Regions from separate parts of the Streptomyces sp. GLSS-08 genome, predicted to be linked through region 2. Evidence: riboswitches for the same ligand, from Rfam matches in the RefSeq annotation. Region 2 holds a riboswitch; each other region holds the start of a gene.
The links. A riboswitch is a leader RNA that binds a small molecule or an ion and turns the genes downstream of it on or off. The one in region 2 is predicted to bind S-adenosylmethionine.

Region 1: it holds a riboswitch for S-adenosylmethionine, as region 2 does, so the genes downstream of both, thrC (threonine synthase) here and AC0ZLC_RS07220 (glutathione S-transferase family protein) in region 2, are expected to answer to the same signal.
Region 3: it holds a riboswitch for S-adenosylmethionine, as region 2 does, so the genes downstream of both, AC0ZLC_RS31520 (aminotransferase class V-fold PLP-dependent enzyme) here and AC0ZLC_RS07220 (glutathione S-transferase family protein) in region 2, are expected to answer to the same signal.

Annotation. Positions count from the first base shown of each region.
Region 1 covers NZ_JBWJAQ010000019.1:18,462-27,948, reverse strand. Annotated here, with positions in the region: gene AC0ZLC_RS27585 (cold-shock protein) at 222-425, opposite strand; gene AC0ZLC_RS27580 (MoaD/ThiS family protein) at 861-1,139, opposite strand; gene thrC (threonine synthase) at 1,136-2,440, opposite strand; SAM riboswitch class I at 2,458-2,615, opposite strand; gene AC0ZLC_RS27570 (glucosyl-3-phosphoglycerate synthase) at 2,783-3,754, shown strand; gene AC0ZLC_RS27565 (alpha,alpha-trehalose-phosphate synthase (UDP-forming)) at 3,880-5,283, shown strand; gene otsB (trehalose-phosphatase) at 5,383-6,237, opposite strand; gene AC0ZLC_RS27555 (DUF3263 domain-containing protein) at 6,305-6,532, opposite strand; gene AC0ZLC_RS27550 (extracellular solute-binding protein) at 6,588-7,853, opposite strand; gene AC0ZLC_RS27545 (ROK family protein) at 7,966-8,916, shown strand; gene nagA (N-acetylglucosamine-6-phosphate deacetylase) at 8,916-9,487, shown strand, end outside.
Region 2 covers NZ_JBWJAQ010000003.1:375,961-385,447, reverse strand. Annotated here, with positions in the region: gene AC0ZLC_RS07235 (GNAT family N-acetyltransferase) at 3-506, shown strand; gene AC0ZLC_RS07230 (bifunctional o-acetylhomoserine/o-acetylserine sulfhydrylase) at 806-2,167, shown strand; gene metX (homoserine O-acetyltransferase MetX) at 2,173-3,372, shown strand; SAM riboswitch class IV at 3,429-3,572, shown strand; gene AC0ZLC_RS07220 (glutathione S-transferase family protein) at 3,764-4,576, shown strand; gene AC0ZLC_RS07215 (nuclear transport factor 2 family protein) at 4,642-5,043, opposite strand; gene AC0ZLC_RS07210 (PadR family transcriptional regulator) at 5,128-5,691, shown strand; gene AC0ZLC_RS07205 (type 1 glutamine amidotransferase domain-containing protein) at 5,828-6,523, shown strand; gene dhaK (dihydroxyacetone kinase subunit DhaK) at 6,735-7,727, shown strand; gene dhaL (dihydroxyacetone kinase subunit DhaL) at 7,787-8,386, shown strand; gene AC0ZLC_RS07190 (PTS-dependent dihydroxyacetone kinase phosphotransferase subunit DhaM) at 8,379-8,789, shown strand; partial or broken gene AC0ZLC_RS07185 (glycoside hydrolase family 75 protein) at 8,905-9,487, opposite strand, start outside.
Region 3 covers NZ_JBWJAQ010000028.1:3,823-13,309, forward strand. Annotated here, with positions in the region: gene ctaE (aa3-type cytochrome oxidase subunit III) at 1-85, shown strand, start outside; gene qcrC (cytochrome bc1 complex diheme cytochrome c subunit) at 159-968, shown strand; gene qcrA (cytochrome bc1 complex Rieske iron-sulfur subunit) at 965-2,026, shown strand; gene qcrB (cytochrome bc1 complex cytochrome b subunit) at 2,023-3,654, shown strand; gene trpD (anthranilate phosphoribosyltransferase) at 3,811-4,875, shown strand; SAM riboswitch class IV at 4,960-5,076, shown strand; gene AC0ZLC_RS31520 (aminotransferase class V-fold PLP-dependent enzyme) at 5,249-6,610, shown strand; gene AC0ZLC_RS31525 (Lrp/AsnC family transcriptional regulator) at 6,667-6,948, opposite strand; gene AC0ZLC_RS31530 (rhomboid family intramembrane serine protease) at 6,945-7,676, opposite strand; gene AC0ZLC_RS31535 (hypothetical protein) at 7,832-8,071, shown strand; gene AC0ZLC_RS31540 (NYN domain-containing protein) at 8,143-9,487, shown strand, end outside.

The DNA.
Region 1 (9,487 bases), on a different contig from region 2:
GCCCTGCCGCAGCACCCACCCCGGCCTCCCGTACGCCCCGCCACGACCTCACCGCGGTTCCCGTACGCCCGCCGCGACCTCACCGCGGTTCCCGCACGCCCCGCCCCGCCGCGACGTCGTCCCGGCCGGGTCGCGGAACGCCCGAGGGGCCCGTACCCCTGATGGGATACGGGCCCCTCGACGTGAGTGAATACGTGCGTCGGTGGCCGATCGCGCCGAGATCAGACGGCGAGTTTGACCATGTCCGCCTGCGGACCCTTCTGGCCCTGCGAGATCTCGAACTCCACTCGCTGACCCTCTTCAAGGGTGCGGTAGCCGTCCATCTGAATCGCGCTGTAGTGCACGAAGACGTCCGCACCACCGTCGACCGCGATGAAGCCGTACCCCTTCTCCGCGTTGAACCACTTGACGGTGCCCTGAGCCATGCCTAACTCCCCTATTACTGGCCCTTGCACAGATCCGCACTTCGCGGATCCGGGTCAGACCTCACCCCCCAACGGTTGGGGGTGTGCGCCGGAACGCGTCGACCGCGGCTGAATGTATCTGTCCAACTGCCGTCTGCAACAGGTCAGTCGGACGAGAAATCCGGGCACGCATGATCGGCAATATGTGGAGGACTCGCACATGTTCAGGGCAAGTCGGGCCCCGTAAGTGCCATGAAAGGCTTGAAAAAGCCGGGCACATTGGCTGCTTCTTGTCGGACACCGGATCGGCGTTCATATGCGCCCGGCATGGAAAGCGCGGCAGCTTCCCCAACTGTACCGTGCTCAACCATGCAGAATTGCCCCCTCCGTTTCTCTTGCGGAGAGGGCAATCCGGGGGAACAGCCGGTTTTCGAAGCCGGTTTTCGAAGCCGATCGTCAGCAGCCGCCGGCCACGGCCGGGATGATCGAGACGCCCGCGCCGTCCGGCGTCGCCGTCTCGAGGCCCTGCTCGAAGCGCACGTCGTCGTCGTTCACGTACACGTTGACGAAGCGGCGCAGCTTGCCCTGGTCGTCCAGGACGCGCGCGGCGATGCCCGTGTGGTTCTTCTCCAGGTCCGAGATGACCTCGGCGAGGGTCGCGCCCTCCGCCGGGACCTCGGCCCTGCCACCCGTGTAGGTGCGCAGGATGGTGGGGATGCGAACGTTGACGCTCATGATGCGAGGCCAGCCTCTCGGAAGGAGTCCAGGTTCGGGCGGATGGTCGCGGTCAGACCGGTGCCGGCCACCGCGTCGAGGGTCTTGAGGCCGTCACCGGTGTTGAGGACGACCGTCGTCAGGGTCGGGTCCAGGACGCCGCTCTCGATCAGCTTCTTCGTGACCCCCACGGTCACGCCGCCCGCCGTCTCGGCGAAGATGCCCTCCGTCCGCGCCAGCAGCTTGATCGCGTCGACGATTTGCTCGTCGTCGACATCCTCCACCGCACCGCCGGTCCGGCGCGCGACGTCGAGGACGTACGGCCCGTCGGCCGGGTTGCCGATGGCGAGCGACTTGGCGATCGTGTTCGGCTTCTGCGGCCGTACGACGTCGTGTCCCGCCTTGTAGGCCACGGACACCGGCGAGCAGCCCTCGGCCTGGGCGCCGAAGATCTTGTACGGCCGGTCCTCGACGAGGCCGAGCCTGATCAGTTCCTGCAGCCCCTTGTCGATCTTCGTGAGCTGGGAGCCCGAGGCGATCGGCACGACCAGCTGGTCCGGCAGCCGCCAGCCGAGCTGCTCGCAGATCTCGTACGCGAGGGTCTTCGAGCCCTCCGCGTAGTACGGCCGCAGGTTGACGTTGACGAAGCCCCAGCCCTCGCCGGCCGGGTCGCCGATGAGTTCGGAGCAGAAGCGGTTGACGTCGTCGTAGTTGCCCTCGATGCCGACGAGTTCGCCGCCGTAGATCGCGGCCATGACGATCTTGCCCTGCTCCAGGTCGTGCGGGATGAACACGCAGGAGCGGAAGCCGGCCCGGGCGGCGGCGGCGCCGACGGCACCCGCCAGGTTGCCGGTGGAGGAGCAGGAGAGCGTGGTGAAGCCGAAGGCGCGGGCGGCCTCCAGGGCCTGTGCGACGACGCGGTCCTTGAAGGAGTGCGTCGGGTTGCCCGAGTCGTCCTTGACGAAGAGCTTGCCGGGGTCGACGCCCAGTTCGCGCGCGAGGTTGTCGGCCTGCACGAGCTTGGTCCAGCCCGGGTTGATGTTCGGCTTGTCGGCGACGTCCGCGGGGACGGGCAGCAGCGGCGCGTAGCGCCAGATGTTCGCGGGGCCCGCTTCGATGCGCTTGCGGAGTTCCTCGGTGTCGTACGCCGAGAAGTCGTAGGCGATCTCCAGCGGGCCGAAACACTCCTCGCAGGCGAAGACCGGGCCGAGCGGCACGCGGTGTCCGCATTCGCGGCAGGAGAGGGCCGCGGCGGGGCCGAGATCGACGGAGTCCGCGGCGGTGGAAGAGTCGGTGGTGCTTGCAACTGTCTGCGCAGCCATGGAGGCGAGGCCCTTTCTCCTCATCTTCCTCACGGCGCACTTCGCCGTGAGACGGATTTGGCACCTTCCCTAGCCGGGAGCCTCGCGACGCTGATCGGCGACGATCAGGACGAGACCGGCTGGAGGGTTGCCGGGGCTTCAACGGGCCGTATCCCTCTGCCCCTCTGGATGAGCGGTGTTCAGTTGTTGGTCGCGACGCGGGGACCGAGCCAGGACATGCAATGGTCATCCGCGTTGTTCAAGACTGTAACCGAAGGCCAGGACAGTTGAGATAGTCGTCCGAACCGCGAGATGGATCACACCCCGGCGGGGCGTGTGGTCGGACAGTGAGGAGCCCGGACCGTGCTGGAAGAAGTCGAGCGCTGGCTGAGCACCCGCTCCTGGTCCGTGACCGACCGTCCGCTCCACCAGCTGACGGCCGCCAAACGCACCACGGGGTCGACGGTCAGCGTCGTGCTGCCCGCCCTGAACGAGGAGGAGACCGTCGGGGCGATAGTCGCGGCCATCCGCCACGACCTGATGCTGCGGGTCCCGCTCGTCGACGAGATCGTCGTCGTCGACTCGGGCTCGTCCGACCGCACCTCCGAGGTGGCCGCCGCGGCGGGCGCCCGCGTGGTGCACCGGGACGACATCCTGCCGCGGCTCCCGCCCGTCCCCGGCAAGGGCGAGGTCCTGTGGCGGTCCCTGCTGGTGACGAGCGGGGACATCGTCTGTTTCGTCGACGCGGACCTGCGCGAGTTCTCCTCCGACTTCGTCACGGGGATCGTGGGCCCGCTGCTCACCGACCCGGGCGTGGCTCTCGTCAAGGCCATGTACGACCGGCCGCTGACCGTGTCCGACGGGTCCGCCTCCGGCAGAACCGCCGCGGGCCAGGGCGGCCGGGTGACCGAGCTGATGGCGCGTCCGCTCCTGAACATGCACTGGCCGCAGCTCGCGGGCTTCGTCCAGCCGCTGGGCGGCGAGTACGCGGCGCGCCGGTCGCTGCTGGAGCGGCTGCCGTTCCCCGTCGGGTACGGGGTGGAGCTGGGCATGCTGGTGGACGCGCTGCATCTGGTGGGTCTCGACGCGCTCGCCCAGGTCGACGTCGGGGTGCGCAGGCACCGCCACCAGGACGGGCAGGCGCTCGGCCGGATGTCGGCGGCGATCTACCGCACCGCGCAGCTCCGGCTCGCCCGCGGGCACCTCGTCCGCCCGGCCCTCACCCAGTTCGAGCGGGGCGAGGACGGCTTCGTGCCGCGCACCCACTCCGTGGACACGCAGGAGCGGCCCCCGATGGTGGAGCTGGCCGAGTACCGCTCACGCAGAGTGGCCTGAGCCCGGACACCGCGTGATGCCGGGTGGCGCCGGATGCCGCCGGACGAGGTGCTCCGGGGGCCGAGGGGCGAGGCGGTACCCGCCCGTACGTTTGAGCGTTTCCGAGCCGGGCTAGGTTGAGGTCTATGGCTTCCACGCACGGTGACCACCAGATCCTTGTCGCGTCCAACCGCGGCCCGGTCTCCTACGAGCTGCGCGAGGACGGCTCGCTCCACGCCCGGCGCGGCGGGGGCGGGCTGGTCTCGGGACTGTCGGCGATCGGGCCGGACGCGGGCGCCCTGTGGGTGTGCGCGGCCCTCGGCGACGGGGACCGCGAGGCGGTGCGGCGGGGCGTCGGCGAGGACGGCGTGCGGATGCTCGACATCGACGCCGAGGTGCACACGGACGCGTACAACGGCATCGCGAACTCGGTGCTGTGGTTCGTCCACCACATGCTGTACCAGACCCCGCTCGAGCCCGCCTTCGACGCGGAGTTCCGGCGTCAGTGGGCGTCGTACGAGACGTACAACCGGGCCTTCGCCGACGCGCTGGCCTCGGCGGCGGCGACGGGGGCCTCGGTCCTCGTGCAGGACTACCACCTGACGCTGGTGCCCGGGATGCTCCGTGAGCTGCGGCCCGACCTGCGCATCGGGCACTTCTCGCACACGCCGTGGGCGCCGGTCGACTACTTCCGGATGCTGCCCGACGACATCGCGCAGCAGGTGCTGCGGGGGATGCTCGGCGCGGACCGGCTGGGCTTCCTCACCCGTCGCTGGGCGGACGCGTTCACCGCGTGCTGCGAGGACCTGGCCGGCGGTCTCGGCGGCACCCGGGTCGGGGTGCACGGCCTGGGCGCGGACGCGGAGTTCCTGCGCGCGCGCTCGCACGAGGCGGACGTCGACGAACGGATGGCGGCGCTGCGGGAGCAGATCGGCACGTCCCCGGAGGGCGGCCCGCGCCGGACGGTCGTACGGGTCGACCGCACCGAGCTGTCGAAGAACATCGTGCGGGGCCTGCGGGCGTACGAGCAGCTGCTGGAGGAGCGTCCCGAGTTGCGCGAGCGGGTGGTGCACGTCGCCTTCGCCTACCCGTCCCGCCAGGACCTGGCCGTCTACCGGGACTACACGGCCGAGGTGCAGCGCGTCGCCGACACGATCAACTCGCGGTACGGGACGCCCGGCTGGACCCCGGTCGTGCTGCACGTCCAGGACGACTTCGCCCGCTCCCTGGCCGCGTACCGGCTGGCGGACGTGGCGCTGGTCAACCCCATCCGGGACGGTATGAACCTGGTGGCCAAGGAGGTGCCGGTCGTCTCCGACGGTGGGTGCGTCCTGGTGCTCTCGCGGGAGGCGGGGGCGCACGAGGAGCTCGGCGAGGACGCGATCACGGTGAACCCGTACGACGTGGTGGGCACCGCACGCGCGCTGCACGAGGCGCTGACGATGCCGGCCGACGAGCGCGCCACGCGCACGAAGCGGCTGGCCGCCGCGGCGACCGCGCTGCCGCCGGCCCGGTGGTTCCTGGACCAGCTGCACGCCCTCCAGGCCTGACCCCGCGTGGCTCGGTCCCCGGCCGGGGACGGGGCCACGCCGGCGTCGGTACGGGTACCGGTTCCGGGAACCGGTACCCGTACCGACGCCGGTCTGCTTTCAGGTCAGTCGGTTCGCCAGGGCCGTGAGGAGGTGGACGACCCCGGCCGGGCCGTCGACGACCAGGTCGGCGCGTTCGGCGAGTTCGGCGACCTCCGCGTTGCCGCTGAACACCAGCAGGCCCGGCACCCCGTCGGAGCGGAGCTTGTCGACGGCGGCGAACGCGGGCAGGTCGCCCAGGTCGTCACCGGCGTAGAGGACGGCCTCGGCGCCGCTCTCGCGCACGTACTCCGTGAGGGCGACGCCCTTGTCCACGCCCGGTGGCCTCAGCTCCAGGACCATCCGGCCCGGCTCGACGATCAGGCCGTGCCGGGCGGCGAGCTCCCCGAGGGGGCCGCGCAGGGTCTCGAAGGCGGCCTGCGGGTCCGCCGCGCGGCGCGTGTGCACGGCGACGGCGCGGCCCTTCTCCTCGATCCAGGTGCCCTGCCAGGCGCCGATCTCGTCCAGGAAGCCGGGCAGTTCGGCCCGGACGGCTGCCACTCCGGGGTGCGGCGCGGGCGCGCTGACCGTGCCGCTCACCGCGTCCCAGCGCTCGGCGCCGTAGTGCCCGAGGACCACCAGGTGCTCCAGGCCGGGGACGCCCGCGAAGCCGCCGTGGCGGACCGCGACGCCCGCCGGGCGGCCGGTGACGACCGCCACCGACGCCACCTCGGGCGCGAGGGCCGCGAGGGCGGGGACGGCGCCGGGGTGGGCCCGGGCCTGTTCGGGGTCGGGGACGATCGGGGCGAGCGTCCCGTCGAAGTCGAGTGCGATCACGGCCCGGCCGGGCCGTCGCAGGATGGCGTCGAGTCCCTCGCGCCCGGCCGTGGTCGCCGGGGTCGGCAAGGAGTCCGTGAAGTCCGCGTTGCTGCCCATGGGACGACCCTATCCGTGCGGGGCGGGGCGCACGCCTGTCACTTTGCGCCGGGTGCCCCGGGCGGACTCAGCGTTCCGCGCGGCGGGCCTCGCGGACACGGCGGAGCCGGTTGACCGTCACCGGGTCGTGGGCGAGCGCCCGCGGGTCGTCGAGCAGGGCGTTGAGCAGCTGGTAGTACCTGACCGGCACGAGACCGAGCTGTTCGCGTATCGCCCGCTCCTTGGCGCCGGGACCGGGCCAGTTCCTGCGCTCGGTGGCGAGGACGGCCCGCTCCTGGGGGGTGAGCTGCTCCATGGCGGCCACGGTAACCCCCGCCACCGACAGCGCACGCCCGTCCGGTCCCGCCGCGCTACTCCGCGCTCTCCGCGATGACGGCCCGGCGCTGGAGTTCGCCCAGGACGGCGGACGGGCGGCCGGCGGGGCCGACGGCCTTGCCGATGTCCTGCTTGACGGAGGCGCTGACGCCGGCCCAGCTGGTCTCGCCGACCGGGTAGAGCTCGGCGGAGGGGAGTTCCTCCAGGAAGGGCGCGAGGTCCTTGTCGTCCGGGTCCTCGGCCATGACCGCGGACGCGGACGTGGTCACCGGCAGCAGATCGTACCGGCGGGAGAAGGCCAGCACGTTCTTCGTGCTGTAGACGTAGTCGAGGAACTCGCCGGCCTGCTCGCGGTGGCCGTTCTTCTTGAAGGCCATCATCCAGTCGGCGACGCCCATCGTGGTCCGGCTCCTGCCCTCGGCGCCGGGCATGGGCACCATGCCGAACTTGACGCCCTTCGCGGCGGCGGTCTTCATCAGCGTCGGGTGCCCGTTGAGCATGCCGACCTCGCCGCGGGCGAAGGCGGCGAAGGCGTCGGCGCGGTTGAGTTTCGCGGGCGCGGTCGGTCCGGTGAGCCCCTTGCCGACCAGCTCGTTCTTCAGCCAGTCGAACGTCCTGACGTTCTCCGCCGAGTCGAGGGAGTACGTGCCGACGTCCTGGGTGTAGCCGCCGCCCCCGCTCAGCAGCCACTGCATGGTCTCCGCCTGCGCCTCCTCGGGGCCGAGCGGCAGCGCGTAGGGGATCTCGACGCCCTTGGACTTGAGCACCCTGGCGTCGGCCGCGAGCGCGCTCCAGGTCTTCGGCGGGGTGAGGCCCGCCTCGGAGAACAGCGTCTTGTTGTAGAAGAGGAGCCGCGTGGAGGCGGCGAACGGCATGCCGTACTGCACCCGCCGCATCTCGCCCGCGTCGCTGAGCCGGGAGACGAAGTCGGCCTGGGTGGGTATGGAGAGCAGGTCGTCGGCCTCGTACAGCTCGCCCTCGGCCGCGTAGTCGGCGTACGCGCCGATCTGGGCGAGGTCGGGGGCCTTGCCGGCGTCGACCAGGTCCCTGACCTTGCGGTCGACGTCGTTCCAGGAGTAGACGTCCACCTCGACGTGGATGCCGGGGTGCTCGGCCTCGAAGCTCGCGGCCAGATCGTCCCAGTACTTCTTGGAGCTGTTGGCCGCGGAGTCCCCGTAGTCAGCTGCGACCAGTCGCAGGGTCACGTCGTCGGAGCCGCCCGAGCCGCCGCAGCCCGTGAGCGCCGCTGTCATGCCCAGTGCGGACACCACCGCGATCAGTCCTGTCCTACGCCGCTGCACCGCTCGTCCCCAACCCTGTTGTCTAGTCCTGTTGTCCCAAAGTTCGGATACAAGGTCTACACCACGTGAGTGGACTAGACCTCTCCTGGGGTAAGGGGCGACACTGTCCCCCGTGAGACATGTCATCGCCCTCGACGTGGGCGGCACCGGGATGAAGGCCGCCCTCGTGGGGACCGGCGGCGAGCTGCTCCACCAGGCCCGCCGGGCGACCGGCCGCGAGCGCGGCAGCGAGGCCGTCGTCGGGACGATCCTCGACTTCGCGGCCGAGCTGCTGGCGTACGGCGAGCGGCGGTTCGGCGAAGCCGCCGCGGCGGCCGGCGTCGCCGTCCCCGGCATCGTCGACTCCGCGCGCGGCGTCGCGGTCTACTCGGCCAACCTCGGCTGGCGCGACCTCCCGCTGCGCCGCCTGCTCGGCGAACGGCTGGCCGGGACACCGGTCGCCCTCGGCCACGACGTGCGCACCGGCGGACTCGCCGAGGGCCGGATCGGCGCGGGCCGGGGCGCCGACCGTTTCCTGTTCGTACCGCTCGGCACCGGTATCGCCGGCGCGATCGGCATCGACGGCACGGTGGAGGCGGGCGCGCACGGCTTCGCCGGGGAGATCGGCCACATCGTCGTACGGCCGGGGGGAACCCCGTGCCCGTGCGGACAGCGCGGCTGCCTGGAGCGCTACGCCTCCGCGGCGGCCGTCAGCGAGGCCTGGGCCCTCGCGTCCGGCGACCGGGACGCCGACGCGGCGGACTGCGCGCGGGCCGTTCAGGACGGGGACGAGCGGGCCGTACGCGTCTGGCGCGACGCCGTGGACGCGCTCGCCGACGGGCTCGTCACCGCGCTGACCCTGCTGGACCCGCGCACCCTGATCATCGGAGGCGGGCTCGCCGAGGCCGGGGACACCCTCTTCGCCCCGCTGCGCGCCGCCGTCGCGGAACGCGTCACCTTCCAGCAACTGCCGTCCCTCGTCCCTGCGGCTCTCGGCGACACGGCCGGATGTCTGGGCGCCGGACTGCTGGCCTGGGATCTACTCGAAACCGACATCACCGTCCGCTCGGAGGTAACCACCTGATGGCCCCTAGCAAGGTTCTCGCCGGCGCCCGGGTGGTCCTGCCCACCGGGATCGTGGACGGCGGCCATTTGGTCGTCGACGGCGCGCGGATCGCCGGCGGGGGTCCCCCCGGGACGGAGCCGACCGGCGTCCCCGGGGACGCGGAGCGGCTCGACCTCACGGGCCACTGGCTGGTCCCCGGCTTCGTCGACATGCACAACCACGGCGGCGGCGGCGCGTCCTTCACCTCGGGAACCGTCGAGGACGTCCTCAAGGGCGTCCACACCCACCGGCTGCACGGCACGACCACCCTCGTCGCCTCCACCGTCACCGGCGACATGCACGGCCTCGCCCAGCGCGCAGGACTGCTCTCCGAACTGGCCGAACAGGGCGACATCGCGGGCATCCACTTCGAGGGCCCCTTCATCTCCCCCTGCCGCAAGGGCGCCCACTCCGAGGAACTGCTGCGCGACCCCGACCCGGCCGAGGTCCGCAAGCTGCTCGACGCGGCGCGCGGCCGGGCCCGGATGGTCACGCTCGCCACCGAACTGCCGGGCGGCATCGACTCCGTACGGCTGCTGGCCGAGCACGG
Region 2 (9,487 bases):
CCATGAGCCTGCCGTCCGCCACCCTCCGGTGGGAGTCCGAGAGCTGGAACGCCGCCGCCGCGGTCCGGCTGCGCGAGCTGATGTCCGCCGAACTGGCCCCCCGTTACGCCCCTGTCGAGCACCGTCGGGTCCGTGCGCCCCAGCCGTCGGCGGACGAGATCGTCGTCACCTGGGTCGCGTACGCGGACGACGTCCCCGTGGCGACCGCCTCACTGCGCAGGCTGCCGGACCGCCACGAGGTCAAGCGGGTGTTCGTCCATGCCGGTCACCGCGGCCGGGGACTGGCCAGGGCGGCACTGCGGGCGGTGGAGTCTACGGCGCTCGGACTCGGCATCGAGCGGTTGTGGCTGCAGACGGGTGCGCTGCAACCGGAGGCCCGGACGCTCTACGCGCGGGAGGGATGGCTCCGGGTACCGCCCTACCCTCCGTACGACCGCAACCCGTACAGCGTCTGCTTCAGCAAAGTCCTTACGCCGGTCCCCGGCTCCTCCACCGATGCCTCCTGAGCGCTCCGGGACGGCGCAGCCCGCCCCGCCCCTCATCCCACGTGCCGTGCCCGCCGCGCCCGACGGACCGTGGCGGCCCGGACGCGCGACCGTGCTCGTGAGCCGGCGCCACGTCGACCACATGCGTGTCACCACCACGGCCTGTCTCCCTTCGGGTGCCTCCGCCGCCTGACCGCCCCTCCTCCCCCACCGCATCCGTGCTGCCCGCCGCCCGGCGCAGCACGCAGCCCCGCGGTGCCTCCACGCACGTTCGCACTCGTACACCGCGCGTGTCTCCGCACGCCGCACAAGGGAGAACCATGAGCCAGCCGATCGACTCCGTCACCGCAGGTCACACCCCCGAGGAGGAACCCGCGGGACCCGACACCTCGGCCTGGTCGTTCGAGACGAAGCAGGTCCACGCCGGTGCCGTGCCGGACCCGACGACCGGGGCGCGGGCGGTGCCGATCTACCAGACCAGCTCGTTCGTCTTCCGCGACACCCGGCACGCCGCGGACCTGTTCTCGCTCGCCGAGCCCGGCAACATCTACACGCGCATCCACAACCCCACGCAGGACGTCTTCGAGCAGCGCATCGCCGCGCTGGAGGGCGGGGTCGCCGCCGTGGCCCTCGCCTCCGGGCAGGCCGCCGAGACCCTGGCGATCCTGACGCTGGCGGGCGCCGGTGACCACATCGTCGCCAGTACGTCCCTCTACGGCGGCACCTACAACCTGTTCCGCCACACCCTGCCGAAGTTCGGCGTCGAGGTGTCCTTCGTCGACGACCCGGACGACGCCGAGGCCTGGCGGGCGGCGATCCGGCCGACCACCAAGGCGCTGTTCGCCGAGACGCTCGGCAATCCGCGCGGCAACGTCCTCGACGTCCGGGCCGTCGCGGACGTCGCCCACGAGGCCGGTGTCCCGCTGATCGTGGACAACACGGTGCCCACCCCGTACCTGCTGCGGCCCATCGAGCACGGCGCCGACATCGTCGTGCACTCGGCCACCAAGTTCCTCGGCGGGCACGGCACCACGATCGCCGGTGTCGTCGTGGACGGCGGCACCTTCGACTTCGGTGCGCACGCCGAGCGCTTCCCCGACTTCACCGAGCCGGACCCCAGCTACCACGGGCTGCGGTACTGGCCCGCGCTCGGTCCGGGCGCCTTCGCGATCAAGCTGCGGGTGCAGCTGCTGCGCGACCTCGGGCCCGCGCTGTCGCCGCACTCCGCCTTCCTGCTGCTCCAAGGGGTGGAGACGCTCAGCCTGCGCATCGAGCGGCACTCCGCCAACGCCCAGGCCCTGGCCGAATGGCTGGAGCAGCGCGACGAGGTCGCCGCCGTCCACTATCCGGGGCTCGAGTCCAACCGGTGGTACGAGGTTGGGCAGCGCTACCTGCCCCGCGGCGCGGGCGCGGTGCTGGCGTTCGAGCTGCGGGACGGTGTCGAGGCCGGGAAGCGGTTCGTGGACGCGGTCGAGCTGTTCAGCCATCTCGCCAACATCGGTGACGTACGCAGCCTGATCATCCATCCGGCGTCCACGACGCACAGCCAGCTCGACGAGGACGGCCTGGCGGCGACCGGGACCTCACCGGGGCTGGTGCGCCTGTCGGTCGGCATCGAGAACCTCGCCGATCTCAAGGCGGACCTGGAGGCCGGCTTCCGCGCCGCGAAGGGCGCGTCCTGAACACCGTGCCTGCGACCTCCCGGGGCTCCCTCCCGCCGGCCTCCGGGGCGTGGCGGGAGGGGGACCCGGCCGGACGGCGCCAGTGGCACGTCCGCGGGAAGCCGCTGTCCCTGGAGGCGGGCGGTGAACTTCCTGGCGTGCGGCTGGCGTTCGAGACCTGGGGGCGGCTCGCGCCGGACGGGTCCAACGCCGTGCTGGTGCTGCACGCGCTCACCGGCGACAGTCACGTCGCCGGACCCGCCGGGCCGGGGCATCCCACTCCGGGCTGGTGGGACGGGTTGGTGGGACCGGGCCGGGCACTCGACACGGACCGCTGGTTCGTCGTCGCCCCGAACGTGCTGGGCGGCTGCCAGGGCAGCACGGGACCGTCCTCCCGGCGTCCCGGCGGACGGTGCTGGGGCGGTGACTTCCCGTTTCTGACACAGCGTGACCAGGTGGCGGCCGAGGCCGGCCTGGCCGACGCGCTCGGCATCAGCCGGTGGGCGCTGGTGCTGGGCGGGTCGATGGGCGGGATGCGTGCCCTGGAGTGGGCCGTGTCGTACCCCGAGCGCACGGACTCGCTGCTGCTGCTGGCGACGACCGCCGCTGCGAGCGCCGAGCAGATCGCCTGGGCCTCGGCGCAGGTCCACGCGATCCGCGCCGACCCCCACTGGCGCGGCGGCGACTACCACGACGCCGGGCGTGGCCGCGGACCGCACGCGGGACTCGGCCTGGCCCGGCGCCTCGCCCATGTCACCTATCGCAGCGAGCCGGAGCTGCGGACCCGCTTCGGCCGCGGGTACCAGGGCACGGAGGAGCCGTGGAACGGCGGCCGGTACCAGGTCGAGTCGTACCTGGACCACCATGCCGCCAAGCTGGTGCGCCGCTTCGACGCGGGCAGCTACGTCGCGCTGGCGGAGGCCATGAACAGCCACGACATCGGGCGGGGCCGCGGGGGTGTCCGGGCGGCGCTCAGCCGCGTCACGGCCCGGACCCTGGTGGCCGCGGTCGACTCCGACCGGCTCTACCCTCCCTATCAGCAGGCGGAGTTGGCCGCCGGGATCGGCACGGCGGACCGTCTCCGTACGGTCGTGTCCCCGTACGGCCACGACGGTTTCCTCATCGAGGCGGAGCAAGTGGCCGCGCTGGTGCGGGAACTGCTCGAACCGGTTCCGGGCAGCGTCCCTCCCCCGGCACCCGGGCGGGCCGCCCCGACCACGTCGTGAGACTTCGCGCGGGCCTTCTTGACGCTCCCACGGAGCGCGACGACACTGACCGGGACGGTCACGATTGTCAGCGCCCCGCGGGCAGGCTCCCTGCTCGTACGGTCATCGGCCCCGGCCCGCTGGCAGGCAACCCTTCCACCGCGACGGGGTGCCCCGGGTGACGACCGGGTTCCGCCGGCGCGGCGGGACAAGCGTGGTCTCGCATCTCGCGAGCCCCGAGCAAGGACCGGTGGGAATGCCCAGGAACGATTTGACGAGGCGCCTGCACATCGATCTGTCGCGTGTCTCCAGCGCGTACTAGCCCGACGATCCGGACCGGCACGAGAGCGCAGTCACTCCGTTTCGTCGCGGCGCCCAGCGGGCGGCCGGACTTCCTCACCCGTGGAGAGTCATGCCCGAGACCATGTCGCACGCCTCCAGCACCAGCGCACCCTGCACCACGTCCGACGCCGGACGTCCCGACGGCACCTCCGGCCCGGTTCGCGGTTCCCGCGTCACGGGGTCGCCGAGCCCGCGCCGCCTCAACAGCCGTATCGGCGTCGGCCTGGCAGGCGGCTTCTACCCGGCACCGCACCGCTACCGGCTGTACCTGTGCACCGACTGTCCCCGTTCGCTGCGCGTCTCGATCACGTTGGATCTGCTGGGCCTCGGGGACTTCGTCGCCACCACGCCCCTGGCGCACACCGGCGAGAGGTCCGACGGGTTCGCGGCCCTGCGCCGGGCCTACGAGGCCACCTGGCACCACTACGAGGGCCCGCTCACCGCGCCCGCCCTCTGCGACCGCTGGACCGGACGCGTCGTCAGCAACCACACACCCGACATCCTGCGCGACCTCGCGGGTCTGGCCGTCCGCACCGGCACCGGGCTTCCCGCGCTCCGCCCGCCGGCCCGCGCCGCGGACATCGACGCCCTGAGCGAACTCCTGGACGCCGACGTCGTACCGGCCGCAGCGCCGCACAGGCGGTCCGCCGCACTCGGGCGGCTGAACCGGCGGCTGGCCTCGGCGCCCTACGCCTCGGGCCGCGACCTGACCGCCGCGGACGTGGACCTCTGGGTCGCCCTCGTCCACCTCGAAGACCCGGACGAGCTCGCCCCGTACGGACACCTCCGGGACTACGTACGTCGGCTGGCCGCGCTCCCGGCGTTCCGCGGACGGACGAGCCGTGCCGGTGCCGTGCAGCCGCAGGCCGCACGACCGAGGTAGACCATGGCGGCGGGGGTTCCGCCTCCGCCGCTCCCCATCCGTCCGCCGTCCGTCCGCGCGCTCGACTATCCGTCCGCGCGCTCGACCGCTTCCCGCGAGATCTGCTCGAACTGCGCGGCCATCGCCTCCTGGAGCGCCTGGGCCGCCGACAGCGGGCGGACCATCACCGTGAGGTCGTCGATCTTGCCGTCCTCGTCGAGGTGCAGGAAGTCGCAGCCCTCGATCTCCTTGTCGCCCACCTTCGCCCGGAAGATCAGCGCGTGGTCGCCGCCGTCGGCGCCGGCGATCTCCCGGACGTAGTGGAAGTCCGTGAAGACGCGGGAGACACCGCGCACGATGGCCGCGGTGATCGCCCGGCCGGTGTACGGCTTGAAGACGACAGGGCTGGTGAACACGACGTCCTCGGCCAGCAGCGCCTCGATCGCGGCGTGGTCGTTCGCCTCCACCGCCTTGCGGAACGGATGCATCGCGCCCACCTCTCATAGTCAACTAATTGATTAGGTGTGGAGGATATTACTCACGGAGGCGGGTGGACACCTAGCCTTGGGCGCATGGCATTGCGCAACGCGGTCCTGGCCGCGCTTCTCGAGGGCGAGGCGTCGGGGTACGACCTGGCCAAGGGGTTCGACGCGGCGATCGCCAACTTCTGGATGGCGACTCCCCAGCAGCTGTACCGGGAACTCGACCGCATGGCGGGCGAGGGGCTCATCGCGGCCCGGCTGGTGCGGCAGGAGCGCAGACCCGACAAGCGGATGTTCTCGCTCACCGACGCCGGCCGCCGCGCGCTGCGTGACTTCACGGCCGCCCCGCCGAAACCCACGGCCATCCGCGACGAACTCCTGGTCAAGGTCCACGCCGTCGACGAGGGGGACCTCGATGCCGTGCGCGCGGCGATCAGCGAGCGGCTGGAGTGGGCCCGCGCGAAACTGGCCCGCTACGACCGGCTGTGCGCCCGCCTCCTCGACGGCCGCACCGAGGAGGAGTACCTGTCCGGCGCCGAGCGGATCGGCCCGTACCTCACGCTGACGCGGGGCCGCGCGTTCGAACGGGAGAACATCACGTGGGCGGAGCGGTCCTTGCGCATCCTGGAACGACGGGCCGCCGCGCGCGGCTGATCCCCGGGCCGGGCCGGGGCCGGTCGAGGGTCCCACCGCGGGGGACGGCGTATTCCCTCCGACGCATCGGATCTCCTATGGCTCCGAGTGTCAGGCCTATTGGTCACTTATGGCCTTGTGCGTCTACGTTCGTCGTATGTCGAAGATTCTTTTTGTGATGACCGCCGCCGACCACTGGACGCTCGCGGACGGCAGCAAGCACCCGACCGGCTTCTGGGCCGAGGAAGCGGTCGCCCCGTACGAGGCCTTCACGGCCGCCGGCCACGAGATCGTGGTCGCCACGCCCGGCGGCGTCGTACCGACCGTGGACCGGGCGAGCCTCGCGCCCGAGGTGAACGGGGGCCAGGAGGGCGCCGACCGTATCGACGGAGTCCTGGCGTCGATCAGCGAGTTCCGGCAGCCGATCCGGCTGGAGGACGTACGCCTCGACGACTACGCGGCCGTCTACTACCCCGGGGGCCACGGTCCGATGGAGGACCTCTCGGTCGACACCGTCTCCGGCCGGCTGCTCGTCGACGCCCTGGCATCGGGCAGGCCCCTCGGCGTGGTCTGCCACGCCCCGGCCGCGCTGCTCGCCGCGCGACAGGAGGACGGCGGCAACGCCTTCGCGGGGTACCGCCTGACCGGGTTCACCAACGCGGAGGAAACCCAGGCCGGCTTCGCCGACAAGGCGAAGTGGCTGCTCCAGGACCGGCTCGTCGAGGCGGGCGCGGACTTCCAGGAGGGTGAGCCGTGGGCCCCGCACGTGGTCGTCGACCGCAACCTGGTCACCGGCCAGAACCCGTCCTCCTCCGCTCCGCTCGCCGCCGAGCTGCTGAAGAAGCTGGCCTGAGCGTCCCGACCCACCCCCGCGCCCCGGCGGACCGGGACCGCGCCTCCCTCCGGGGCGCCGGTACCCGGCCCGCCGGGGCGTTCTTTCGCACGTCACCGGCCCACCGTCCGCCCCGCACCGCCCCGTCTGCTCCACCCGGAGACCCGCAGCACGTGACCACCGCCTCCGGAACGCCGATACTGCAAGAGGCGGATCTCATCAGGAGGTACCCATGAAGATGCTCATCAACGTGGCGGAGACAGTGGTCGCGGACGCCCTGCGGGGCATGGCGGCCGCCCATCCGGAGCTGACGGTCGACGTCGAGAACCGGCTGGTCGTCCGGCGCGACGCCCCGGTGGCCGGAAAGGTCGGGCTCATCTCCGGTGGTGGTTCCGGGCACGAACCGCTGCACGGCGGATTCGTGGGTCCCGGCATGCTGTCGGCGGCCTGTCCGGGCGAGGTCTTCACCTCCCCGGTGCCGGACCAGATGGCACGGGCCGCGGCCGCTGTGGACAGTGGCGCGGGCGTGCTGTTCATCGTGAAGAACTACACGGGTGACGTGCTCAACTTCGACATGGCGGCGGAGCTCGCCGAGGACGAGGGCATCCGCGTCGCCAAGGTCCTCGTGAACGACGACGTCGCCGTCACCGACAGTCTGTACACGGCGGGCCGGCGCGGCACCGGCGCGACGCTGTTCGTGGAGAAGATCGCCGGGGCGGCCGCCGAGGAGGGCGCGCCGCTGGAGCGGGTCGAGGCGCTCGCCCGGCAGGTCAACGAGAACTCCCGCAGTTTCGGGGTGGCGCTCTCCGCGTGCACCACTCCGGCCAAGGGCAGCCCCACCTTCGACCTGCCGCCCGGGGAGCTGGAGCTGGGCGTCGGAATCCACGGCGAGCCCGGCCGGGAGCGGCGCGCGATGATGACCTCGCGGGAGATCGCCGACTTCACGCTGCACGCGATCCTCGAGGACCTCGACCCGCGTGATCCGGTCCTGGTCCTGGTCAACGGCATGGGGGCGACTCCTCTGCTGGAGCTGTACGGGTTCAATGCCGAGGTGCAGCGGGTGCTGACCGAGCGCGGTGTCGCCGTGGCGCGCACACTCGTCGGCAACTACGTCACCTCGCTGGACATGGCGGGCGCCTCGGTGACCCTGTGCCAGGTGGACGAGGAGCTGCTGCGGCTGTGGGACGCCCCGGTGGAGACCCCGGGCCTGCGCTGGGGCAGGTGAATCCCGCCGACGTCCGGTCCCGACGTCCGGTCAACGTTCGTACCACGCAAGGAGATTCCGTGCTCGACGCCGAATTCTTCCGACGTTGGATGGCGGCGACCGCCGCGTCCGTGGACCGCGAGGCCGAACGGCTCACCGCGCTGGACTCGCCCATCGGCGACGCCGACCACGGCAGCAACCTCCAGCGTGGTTTCACCGCCGTGGTGGCCACGCTGGACAAGGAGGCGCCGGACACGCCCGGTGCCGTTCTGACGCTCGCCGGCCGGCAGCTGATCTCGACGGTGGGCGGCGCATCGGGGCCGCTGTACGGCACCCTGCTGCGCCGTACGGGCAAGGCCCTCGGGGACGCTCCCGAGGTCAGCGGGGAGCAGCTCGCGCAGGCACTGCGCGAGGGCGTGGACGCGGTGATGGCGCTGGGCGGGGCCGCGCCCGGCGACAAGACCATGATCGACGCGCTGGTGCCCGCCGTGGACGCGCTCGGCCAGTCGTTCGCGGCGGCCCGTGCCGCGGCCGAGGAAGGTGCCGCGGCGACGACTCCGTTGCAGGCGCGCAAGGGCCGTGCCAGCTATCTGGGCGAGCGCAGCATCGGGCACCAGGACCCGGGTGCGACGTCCGCGTCCTTGCTGATCGCGGCTCTCGTGGAGGCGTCCGGTGAGTGACGGCGAGCTGGTCGGGATCGTGCTCGTGTCGCACAGTGCGGCCGTCGCCGCCTCGGTCGCCGAGCTGGCGGTGGGACTGTCGGGCGGCGGCGCGACGGCTCCGGTGGCGCCCGCGGGCGGCACCGTGGACGGCGGCCTGGGGACGAGTGCGGAGCTGATCTCCGCCGCGGCAGCCTCCGTGGACCGGGGCGCCGGGGTCGCCGTCCTCATGGACCTGGGCAGTGCGGTCCTCACCGTGAAGGCGCTCCTCGCGGAGGGTGACGAACTGCCGGAGAACACGTGGCTGGTCGACGCGCCCTTCGTGGAGGGTGCGGTCGCCGCGGTCGTGACGGCTTCGGCGGGCGCGGACCTAGCGGCCGTGGAGGCCGCCGCGGCGGAGGCGTACGCGTACCGGAAGGAGTGACACGGCGGTACGGGGCGTGCGTGCGCCGCGTACCGCGAGCCCTTGCCCCTGGTGGGCGGGGGCTCGGTCGTGTCCGGTCCTGCCCGGACACGACCGTGATCGGTCGGGCGGGCGCTCAGTTCCGGTTCTCGGCGAGGAACTTCCGCGCCAGCGTCCTGCCCCGGGCCGCCGTGGCCCGGTGGTCCCCGATCGGGGACCCGCCGGAGTTCTCGAACACGATGTATGTGACACCGGAGGGCACACCGCCGCCGCGCGGGTCGGTCCGGATGCCGAGGCCCCGGGCGGCCGCGTACGACGCCTCGCCGATGATGTCGCGCGGTCCGACGTCGCCGACGACGGCGTACTGGACGCGGCCGCGGTGGATGAGGGCGGCGACGGACCCTCCGGTGATGCCGTGGTCGCGGTGGTTCCAGACGGTGCCGGGGGACGGCACGACGATGTACGGCAGGGTCTCGGCGCTCAAGTGGCGCCCGTCGGACTGCTGAAAGGCCGTCATGGACGAGAAGAGCGGGTCGGTGCGCCGGTTGCAGCGGGGGCCGGGCCTGCCGTCGCAGTCGATGTCCAGGTCCGCCTTCCAGAACACGGCCCCGCGGCCGCCGCACACGGGGATGTCGGCGGGGCGTCGTCGTCGCTGCGGTAGCGGCCGCCGGAGACCGGAGCGCAGTGGCGGACCGCGGCGAGAAGCTCGGCCGCGCTGA
Region 3 (9,487 bases), on a different contig from region 2:
CGCCGCCATTGTCGTGTCCTACTACTGGCACTTCGTCGATGTCGTCTGGATCGGCCTCTTCGCCACGATCTACATGATCAAGTAGTCGGCGCGCCGCAACGGCGGACCGATCCATTCCCGAAGCATCGACGCAGAAGATCCTGACACCGGGGTAATCCGTGAAAAAGCTCTCCGCACGACGACGCCATCCGCTGGCGGCGGTCGTCGTCCTACTCCTCGCGCTGGCGGCCACCGGGGGGCTGTACGCCGCGTTCGCACCCGCGAGCAAGGCGCAGGCCGACGAAACCGCCCAGTCCCTCGCGATCGACGAGGGCAAGAAGCTGTACTCCGTGGGCTGCGCAAGCTGCCACGGCACCGGCGGTGTGGGAACCACAGACGGTCCCCCCCTGACCGGTGTGGGCGCCGCGGCCGTCGACTTCCAGGTCGCCACGGGCCGCATGCCGGCCCAGCAGCCCGGTGCTCAGATCCCGAAGAAGAAGAACATCTACTCGCAGGCCGAGATCGACCAGCTCGCGGCGTACATCGCCTCGCTCGGTGCGGGTCCCTCGGTGCCGACGAAGAATCAGTACAGCCCTGAGGGTGCGGACATCGCCAAGGGCGGCGAGCTCTTCCGCACCAACTGCGCGCAGTGCCACAACTTCACCGGCAAGGGTGGTGCGCTCTCGGAGGGCAAGTACGCGCCGGGCCTGGAAGACGTCGACCCGAAGCACATCTACGAGGCCATGCAGACCGGCCCGCAGAACATGCCGTCCTTCCCCGACACGACGATGCCGGAGAAGAACAAGAAGGACATCATCGCGTACCTCCACGCGGTCAACGGAGACGACACCGAGAGCCCCGGCGGCCTTGACCTGGGCGGCCTCGGGCCGGTCAGCGAAGGTCTGTTCGGCTGGATCTTCGGACTCGGCGCGCTCATCGCCGTCGCCGTCTGGGTCGCCGCTCGGACCGCAAAGGCCAAGAAGTCATGAGTAGCCAAGACATTCCAGAGAACCTGCCTGCTGAGCGGGCCACCGACGAGCAGCGCGCTGCGGTCGGCATCGCGGACGAGCAGAACCCGTTCGCGAACCCGGGGCTGCCGCCCCACGAGCACCGCGTCCAGGACATCGACGAGCGGGCCGCCAAGCGCTCCGAGCGCGTGGTCGCCATGCTGTTCACGCTGTCGATGCTGGCCACGGTCGCCTTCATCGTCTCGTTCGTGACGATCCCGGCCGACCGGTCGGTCTTCATCTGGCCCCTCGGGCACATCAGCGGACTCAACTTCGCGCTGGGCACCACGCTCGGTATCGCGCTCTTCGCCATCGGCGCGGGCGCGGTCCACTGGGCCCGCACGCTGATGTCCGACGAGGAGGTCGCCGACGACCGTCACCCGATCGAGGCGTCGCCGGAGGTCCGCGCCAAGGTGCTGGCCGACTTCCAGCAGGGCGCCAAGGAGTCCGCGCTCGGCCGTCGCAAGCTGATCCGGAACACGATGTTCGGGGCGCTGACCCTGGTGCCGCTGTCCGGCATCGTCCTGCTGCGGGACCTGGGCCCGCTGCCCGGGGACAAGCTGCGTCACACGATGTGGTCCAAGGGCAAGCTCCTCGTCAACATGAACACGAACGAGCCGCTGCGTCCCTCGGACGTCGTCGTCGGCTCGCTCACCTTCGTCAAGCCCGAGGGCCTCGAGGAGCACAGCGAGGAGTTCCAGACCGAGATCGCCAAGGCGGCCCTGATGATCGTCCGGCTCCAGCCGGACGACATCAAGGACAAGCGCGAGCTCGAGTGGTCGCACGAGGGCATCGTGGCGTACTCGAAGATCTGCACCCACGTGGGCTGCCCGATCTCCCTGTACGAGCAGCAGACGCACCACGTCCTGTGCCCGTGCCACCAGTCCACCTTCGACCTCTCCGACGGTGCCCGAGTGATCTTCGGCCCGGCCGGTCACCCGCTGCCGCAGCTGCGCATCGGTGTGAACGATGAGGGCTACCTTCAGGCGCTCAGCGACTTCGAAGAGCCCGTCGGTCCTGCTTTCTGGGAGCGCGGATGAGTACTTCAAAGAGCGAGCGTTCGCGCGGGAAGGCCCCCGCCGGTGAGCGGGTGGCGGACTGGGCGGACGGCAGGCTGGGGATCTACTCCCTCGCCAAGTCCAACATGCGCAAGATCTTCCCGGACCACTGGTCCTTCATGCTGGGTGAGATCTGCCTCTACAGCTTCATCATCATCATCCTCACGGGTGTGTACCTGACGCTGTTCTTCCACCCGTCGATGAACGAGGTGGAGTACCACGGCAGCTACGTCCCGCTGCAGGGACAGCTGATGTCCGAGGCGTTCAACTCGACCATGCACATCTCCTTCGACGTGCGCGGCGGTCTGCTCATCCGGCAGATCCACCACTGGTCGGCGCTGGTCTTCCTGGCCGGCATGTTCGTGCACATGATGCGCGTGTTCTTCACGGGTGCGTTCCGCAAGCCGCGTGAGGTCAACTGGCTGTTCGGCTTCCTGCTGTTCGTCCTCGGCATGTTCACCGGTTTCACCGGCTACTCGCTCCCGGACGACCTGCTCTCCGGCACCGGTGTCCGCTTCATGGAGGGCGCGATCCTGTCCGTGCCGATCGTCGGCACGTACCTCTCGTTCTTCCTCTTCGGCGGCGAGTTCCCGGGCGGCGACTTCGTCGCGCGGTTCTACTCGATCCACGTCCTGCTGCTGCCGGGCATCATGCTCGGCCTGCTGGTCGCCCACCTGATCCTGGTCTTCTACCACAAGCACACGCAGTGGGCGGGCCCGGGCAAGAACGAGAAGAACGTCGTCGGCATGCCGCTGCTGCCGGTGTACATGGCCAAGGCGGGCGGCTTCTTCTTCCTGGTCTTCGGCGTCATCGCGGTGATCGCGGCCATCGCCTCGATCAACCCGATCTGGTCCATGGGCCCGTACCGGCCGGACCAGGTGTCGACCGGCGCGCAGCCCGACTGGTACATGGGGTTCTCCGAGGGCCTGATCCGCACCATGCCGGGCTGGGAGATCAACCTGTGGGGCCACACCCTCGTCATGGGTGTCTTCGTCCCGCTGATGATCTTCCCGCTGGTGCTGGTCGTCATCGCGGTCTACCCGTTCATCGAGTCCTGGGTCACCGGCGACAAGCGCGAGCACCACATCCTGGACCGCCCGCGCAACGTCCCGACCCGTACGGCCGTGGGTGTCGCCTGGATCACCTGGTACGTCGTCATGCTGATCGGCGGTGGCAACGACCTCTTCGCCACCCACTTCCGCATGTCGATCAACTCGATCACCTGGTTCGTGCGCATCGCGTTCTTCGTGGCGCCGGTCGTCGCGTTCCTCATCACCAAGCGGATCTGCCTCGGCCTCCAGCGCCGGGACCGGGACAAGGTGCTGCACGGCCGCGAGTCGGGCATCATCAAGCGCCTGCCGCACGGTGAGTTCGTCGAGGTGCACGAGCCGCTCAGCCAGGAGTCGCTGCACACGCTCACCGCGCACGAGCAGTACGAGCCGGCCGAGATCGGCCCCGCGGTCGACGAGAACGGTGTCGAGCGCAAGGTCACGGGCACGCAGAAGCTGCGCGCGAAGCTCAGCAACGCGTACTACGGGGAAGAGAACCAGATCCCCAAGCCCACGGTCGAGGAGTACAAGGAGATCACGAGCGGCCACGGCCACCACTGATCCGCACCCCGGTCACGCACTGATCGCCACGGCTGGAGCCCCGTCCATTGCATGGACGGGGCTCTTTGCCGTCCCCGGGCCTGGATAGGGTGGACCCTGTCTGTCACACGTCGTGCACGTGTCTTCTCGTCCTCTTACCCGAACCAGGAGCGGCATATGAGTGCTGTGACCCCCGCTGGAGGCGACATCGCGGCGGGCCGTTCCTGGCCCCAGGTGCTGAACGGCCTGCTCGAGGGCCGCGACCAGAGCGCGGACGAGACGGCCTGGGCGATGGACCGCATCATGCGCGGCGAGGCGACGGACGCGCAGATCGCCGGGTTCGCGGTCGCGCTGCGCGCGAAGGGTGAGACGGTCCAGGAGATCTCCGGTCTCGTCCGCACGATGTACGAGCACGCCAACGTGATCGAGGTGCCCGGCGAGACCGTCGACATCGTCGGTACGGGCGGTGACGGGGCCAAGACGGTGAACATCTCCACGATGTCCGCGATCGTCGTGGCCGGCACGGGCGCCAAGGTGGTCAAGCACGGCAACCGGGCGGCGTCGAGCGCGTCCGGCGCCTCGGACGTCCTGGAGAAGCTCGGCGTCAATCTGGAGCTGACGCCCAAGCGGGTTGCCGAGGTGGCCGAGGAGGCCGGGATCACCTTCTGCTTCGCGGTGAAGTTCCATCCGGCGCTGCGTCATGTGGCCGCCGCGCGTGGGCAGTTGGGGATCCGGACCACCTTCAACTTCCTGGGCCCGCTGACCAACCCGGCCCGGGTGAAGGCCCAGGCGGTGGGTGTGGCCGACCTCAGGATGGCGCCCATCGTCGCCGGTGTCTTCGCGGAGCGCGGCCACTCCTCGCTGGTCTTCCGCGGCGACGACGGTCTCGACGAGCTGACCACCACGGCCACGTCGAGGGTGTGGGTCGTCCGCGAGGGAAAGGTCCGCGAGGAGAGCTTCGACCCGCGTGACGTCGGCCTCGGGCTCGTCCCCGTGGAGGCTCTGCGGGGCGCCGACGCGTCGTACAACGCGGAGGTCGCCCGGCGGCTGCTGGACGGCGAGACCGGGCCCGTACGGGACGCGGTGCTGCTGAACTCGGCGGCGGCCCTGGTCGCCCTGGAGCCCGGAGACGGACCGCTCGCGGAGCGGATCCGCGCGGGGATGGCGAAGGCGGCCGAGGCCATCGACTCCGGGGCCGCCAAGCGGACCCTCGACCGGTGGGTCGCGGCCAGCCACGCCTGAGCCGAAAGCGAGGTGCGCGGGGCGCGGTCCGGATTCTGGACTGCGCCTTGCGCGTCGACGATCTTCTGGCAAGATGCTGTACCAGGTCATGAGCGACAGCCATGAGGCCCCGGCCGGCTGTCCGGCAACCCTCCGTCCGTGGCGGGGTGCCCCGGGTGAAGACCAGGCCGTAGGCAGCGAGGTCTGCGGCAAGCGCGGACCCCTCGCCTCACCAGGGGTCCTGGTCGTCGAGGGAGCCTTCTGTGAGCAAGCGAATGCGATAGGGCGCAGCGCCCCGCCTCCGCACACCCTTTTCACCTTTTCCTGTGCCGGAGCCGCCCCCTTCACGGGCCGTCCGCACAGCGAATCCGCCTGCTTCTCACAGGAGTTCGCCATGTCTGTCCCCACCACTGCCGCCGACCGGTCCGTTTGTGCCCCGCTGCCCGTTCTGGGACGGGATGTCACCGTCCCGCTGGTCACCGGCGGCGAGGTCACGTACGCCGCGCTGGACTACGCGGCCAGCGCCCCCGCCCTGCAGCGGGTGTGGGACGACGTCGCCGCGTACGCCCCCTACTACGGCAGCGTGCACCGCGGCGCCGGATACCTGTCCCAGCTGTCCACCGACCTCTTCGAGAACGCCCGCAGGACCGTCGCCGAGTTCCTCGACTGCCGCGCCGGCGACCAGGTCGTCTTCACCCGCTCCACCACCGACTCGCTCAACCTGCTCGCCTCCGCCCTGCCGGCCGACTGCCAGGTCTTCGTCTTCGAGACCGAGCACCACGCCTCGCTGCTGCCCTGGCGGGACGCCCGAGTGACGTACCTGAACGCCCCGCGCACCCCGGGCGAGGCCGTCGCGACGCTGGAGCGGGCGCTGGCCGGCCGCGACCCGTACGGGCCGGCCCTGGTGTGCGTCACCGGTGCCTCCAACGTCACCGGCGAGCTGTGGCCGGTGCGCGAGCTCGCCGCAGCCGCCCACGCGCACGGCGCGCGCATCGTCCTCGACGCAGCCCAGCTCGCCCCGCACCACCCGGTGTCCGTGCAGGACCTGGACGTCGACTGGGTCGCCTTCTCCGGGCACAAGCTCTACGCGCCCTTCGGCTCCGGGGTCCTCGCCGGCCGCGCCGACTGGCTGACCGAGGCCGAGCCGTACCTCGCGGGCGGCGGCGCCAGCCGCAAGGTGTCGCGGCGCACGGACGGCGGGGTCGACGTGGAGTGGCACGAGAGCGCGGCCCGGCACGAGGCCGGCTCGCCGAACGTGATCGGTGTCCACTCCATCGCGTCAGCCTGCAAGGCGCTGACCGAGGCCGGGTTCGACACCCTGGTGGCCCGCGAGCAGCACCTCATCGACACGGTCCGCGCGGGCCTCGCCGAGGTGCCCGAGGTGCGGGTGCTGTCGCTCTTCGGCGACGACGCCCCGCGTGTCGGCGTCATCTCGTTCGTCGTCGAGGGCTGGAACAGCTCGCACTTCGCGGCCGCGCTGTCCGCCGAGTACGGCATCGGCGTGCGCGACGGACTCTTCTGCGCCCACCCCCTGGTGCGTACCCTGCTGGGCACCGACCCGCAGAGCCAGGGGGAGTGCGGCGCCCCGGAGGCCGCGCCCGGCGAGAAGTCGCTGAACGCCATCCGCGTCAGCTTCGGCGCGGGCACCCCGGACGAGCACGTCGAGCGCTTCGTCCGCGCCGTGCGGGAACTCGTGCGGGACGGCGCCCGGTGGCAGTACCGGACCGAGGACGGGCGTTGCGTCCCGGCGGTCTGACGCCGTAGGAAGGGCTCAGCGCCCGGGGGCGGTGGGAGCGGTGCGGTCCCGGCGGGTCAGGAGTCGAGACCGATCGCGAACGCCGCCTCCAGGTCGTGCTGGGAGTACGTGCGGAACGCGACGTGGGTGTCCGTGCCCTCGACGCCCGGGATCTTGCTGATCCGGCCGGGGATGACGTCGGCCAGGTCGTCGTGCGCCTGGACGCGGACCATGGCGATCAGGTCGTAGGTCCCGGTGACGGAGAAGACCTCGCTGACGCTGTCGAGGGCCGCGATCGACTCCGCGATCTCGGGGATCCGGTCCACGCTGGTCTTGATGAGCACGATCGCGGTGATCACGGCTGGTTCTCTCCCTCGGGGGCCGTCACTGGGGTTTTCACTCTAGTCGCACGGCCGAAGCGCACCCAGGCGTGGAGGAACCCGGCGAAGAAGCCCAGCAGGTGGGCCAGGTAGGCGACCCCGGGGCCCTGGTCGTCGCGGCCCGCCGCCAGCCATTGCAGGACCGCCCAGAAGGGCAGCACCACCCAGGCCGGGAAGCGCAGGGGCAGGAAGAAGAGGAACGGGAAGAGACTGGTCACCCGGGCGCCGGGGAACAGGTACAGGAACGCGCCGAGGACCGCGGAGACCGCCCCCGAGGCGCCGACGAGGGGCTGCGTGGACTCGGCGTTGGCGATCGCGTACCCGAGCAGGGCGAGATATCCGCAGCCCAGATAGAAGAGGGCGAACTCGACATGGCCCATGCGCTCCTCCGCCATCGCCCCGAAGACGCAGAAGAAGAGCATGTTGCCCAGCAGATGGAGCCAGCTGCCGTGGATGAACAGGGCTGTCGCGGGGGTGAGCCAGGCCCGTGGCACTCCGTCGAGAAGCTCGGCCGGCACCACGCCCCAGCGGCGGAAGTAGGCCTGCTGGGCGGCGAGCAGCTCGTCCCCGGTGCCGTAGGCGGGGTTGAGTCCCGCAGCGGGGCCGATGACGAAGATCAGGCAGCAGAGGCCGATCAGTCCGTACGTCACCGGCGCCGACCGTCCCCGGCTCGTCCGGCCGACCGCCGCACTCCACTTTCCGGTCATGCGGCAAAGCATGACGTAACAGGACGGGGCCGCACAGACCGCCTCGCCGCGTGGACGCCCGAGCGTCGGGGTCCCGCCAGGCCGTAGGGTACGAGCCACACGCACCAGGAAAGCTGGCGCATCACGGACACTAGAGGGAAGGCGAAACAGCCACGATGACGGTTCCCCTGCCGACCACCGAGACCCGGTGGCGCTGCATGCTCTGCGGCAACCTCACGCGTTTCGACGTGACCCGCTCCTCGAAGGTCGTCGAGTACGTGCACCTCGACCTGGCCGGTGAGCCGAAGGTCGAGGAGCGGGAGGTGGTCAGTGAGACCATCGACTCGGTGCGGTGCCGCTGGTGCAACGCGGTGGACCAGGTGGAACTCGTGGACAGGCCGGGCGCCGGCTCCTGACGATGGGGGTCCCCCCGCTCGAGCGAAGCCGAGAGTGGGGGAGGGCCCCGCGAGAAATTGGGGTGTGAGGGATGGTGGAGACCACGGACGGGGAGCCGGACGACGGCACCGCCGAGGTGCTCGACCGTCCGCTGCCCGACGGCGTGCGCCGCCGGGTCGTGCAGATCGTCTCCGACGGCTTCGGCGGGCTGACCATGGCCGAACTCCCCGCCCAGCTGCGGCAGTATGCGCGGTTCGCCCCGAACCGGCGGGCCAAGTTCGCGGGCAACGCCATGGCCGCGGCGCTGGAGACGGACCCGCTGTTCAGACAGCGCATCGCCGAGAAGCTGAGAGAGGCCCAGCCGGAACTGACCGGCGCCCTCGACGCGGGCTCACCGCCCCCGGCCGCGGACCCGCTGGACGTGGGGGCCGCGGCCTACGTGTTGCGCCCCACGGGCTGGGTGAAGCTGGTGACCGCCGCGGGCGAGGAGGCCCAGCGGGCGGACGCCGAGCGCGCCGACGAGGAGAACCGGGCCGAGCTGGAGCGGCTGCGCGAGGAGCTGGCGGCGGCCCGCGGCCAGACCAGGGCCGAGACCGAGCGGCTGCGTACGGAGCTGGAGGCGGCGAGGAAGGAAGCCGAATCGCTGCACCGCAAGCTGCGCAGCGCCCTCAGTGACGTCAAGCGCGGTGAGGCGGCCCTGCGCAGGGTCCAGAGCGAGACGGAGACCGCGCGCGCCGACGCGCAGGCCCAGGTGTCGGCCGCGGAGAGCGAGAACCGGCGGCTCAAGACGCGGCTCGGGGAGGCCGAGGCGGCCCTGGAGGCCACCCGCAGGGCCGCGCGCGAGGGCCGCAGCGTGGAGGACATGAGGGTGCGGCTGCTGCTAGACACGGTGTTGGACGCCGCTCAGGGGCTGCGGCGCGAGCTCGCCCTGCCGCCGGTGTCCCAGCGGCCCGCCGAGACCGTCGACGCCGTCGAGCCGGGGCGGATGACGCCGAAGGACATCGCCGCCCGCGCGCTGTCCGAGAACGACCCCGCGATCCTCGACCAGTTGCTCGCGCTGCCGCAGGCGCATCTGGTCGTCGACGGCTACAACGTCACCAAGACCGGCTATCCGCAGATGCCGCTGGAGAAGCAGCGGCTGCGGCTGCTCGGGCAGCTCTCGCAGCTGGCCGCGCAGACCGGCGCCGAGGTGACCTGTGTCTTCGACGGCGCCGAACTGGCCGCGCCCGTGCTGCTCGCGCCGCCCCGCGGGGTGCGGGTGCTGTTCTCCAAGGCCGGTGTCACCGCCGACGAGCTGATCCGCCAGCTGGTGCGCGCGGAGCCGGTGGGGCGGCCCGTCATCGTCGTGTCGACCGACCGTGAGGTGGCCGACGGGATCGCCAGGGCCGGCGCTCGCCCGGTGGCGTCCGTCGTACTCCTCAAGCGTTTCTCGCGCG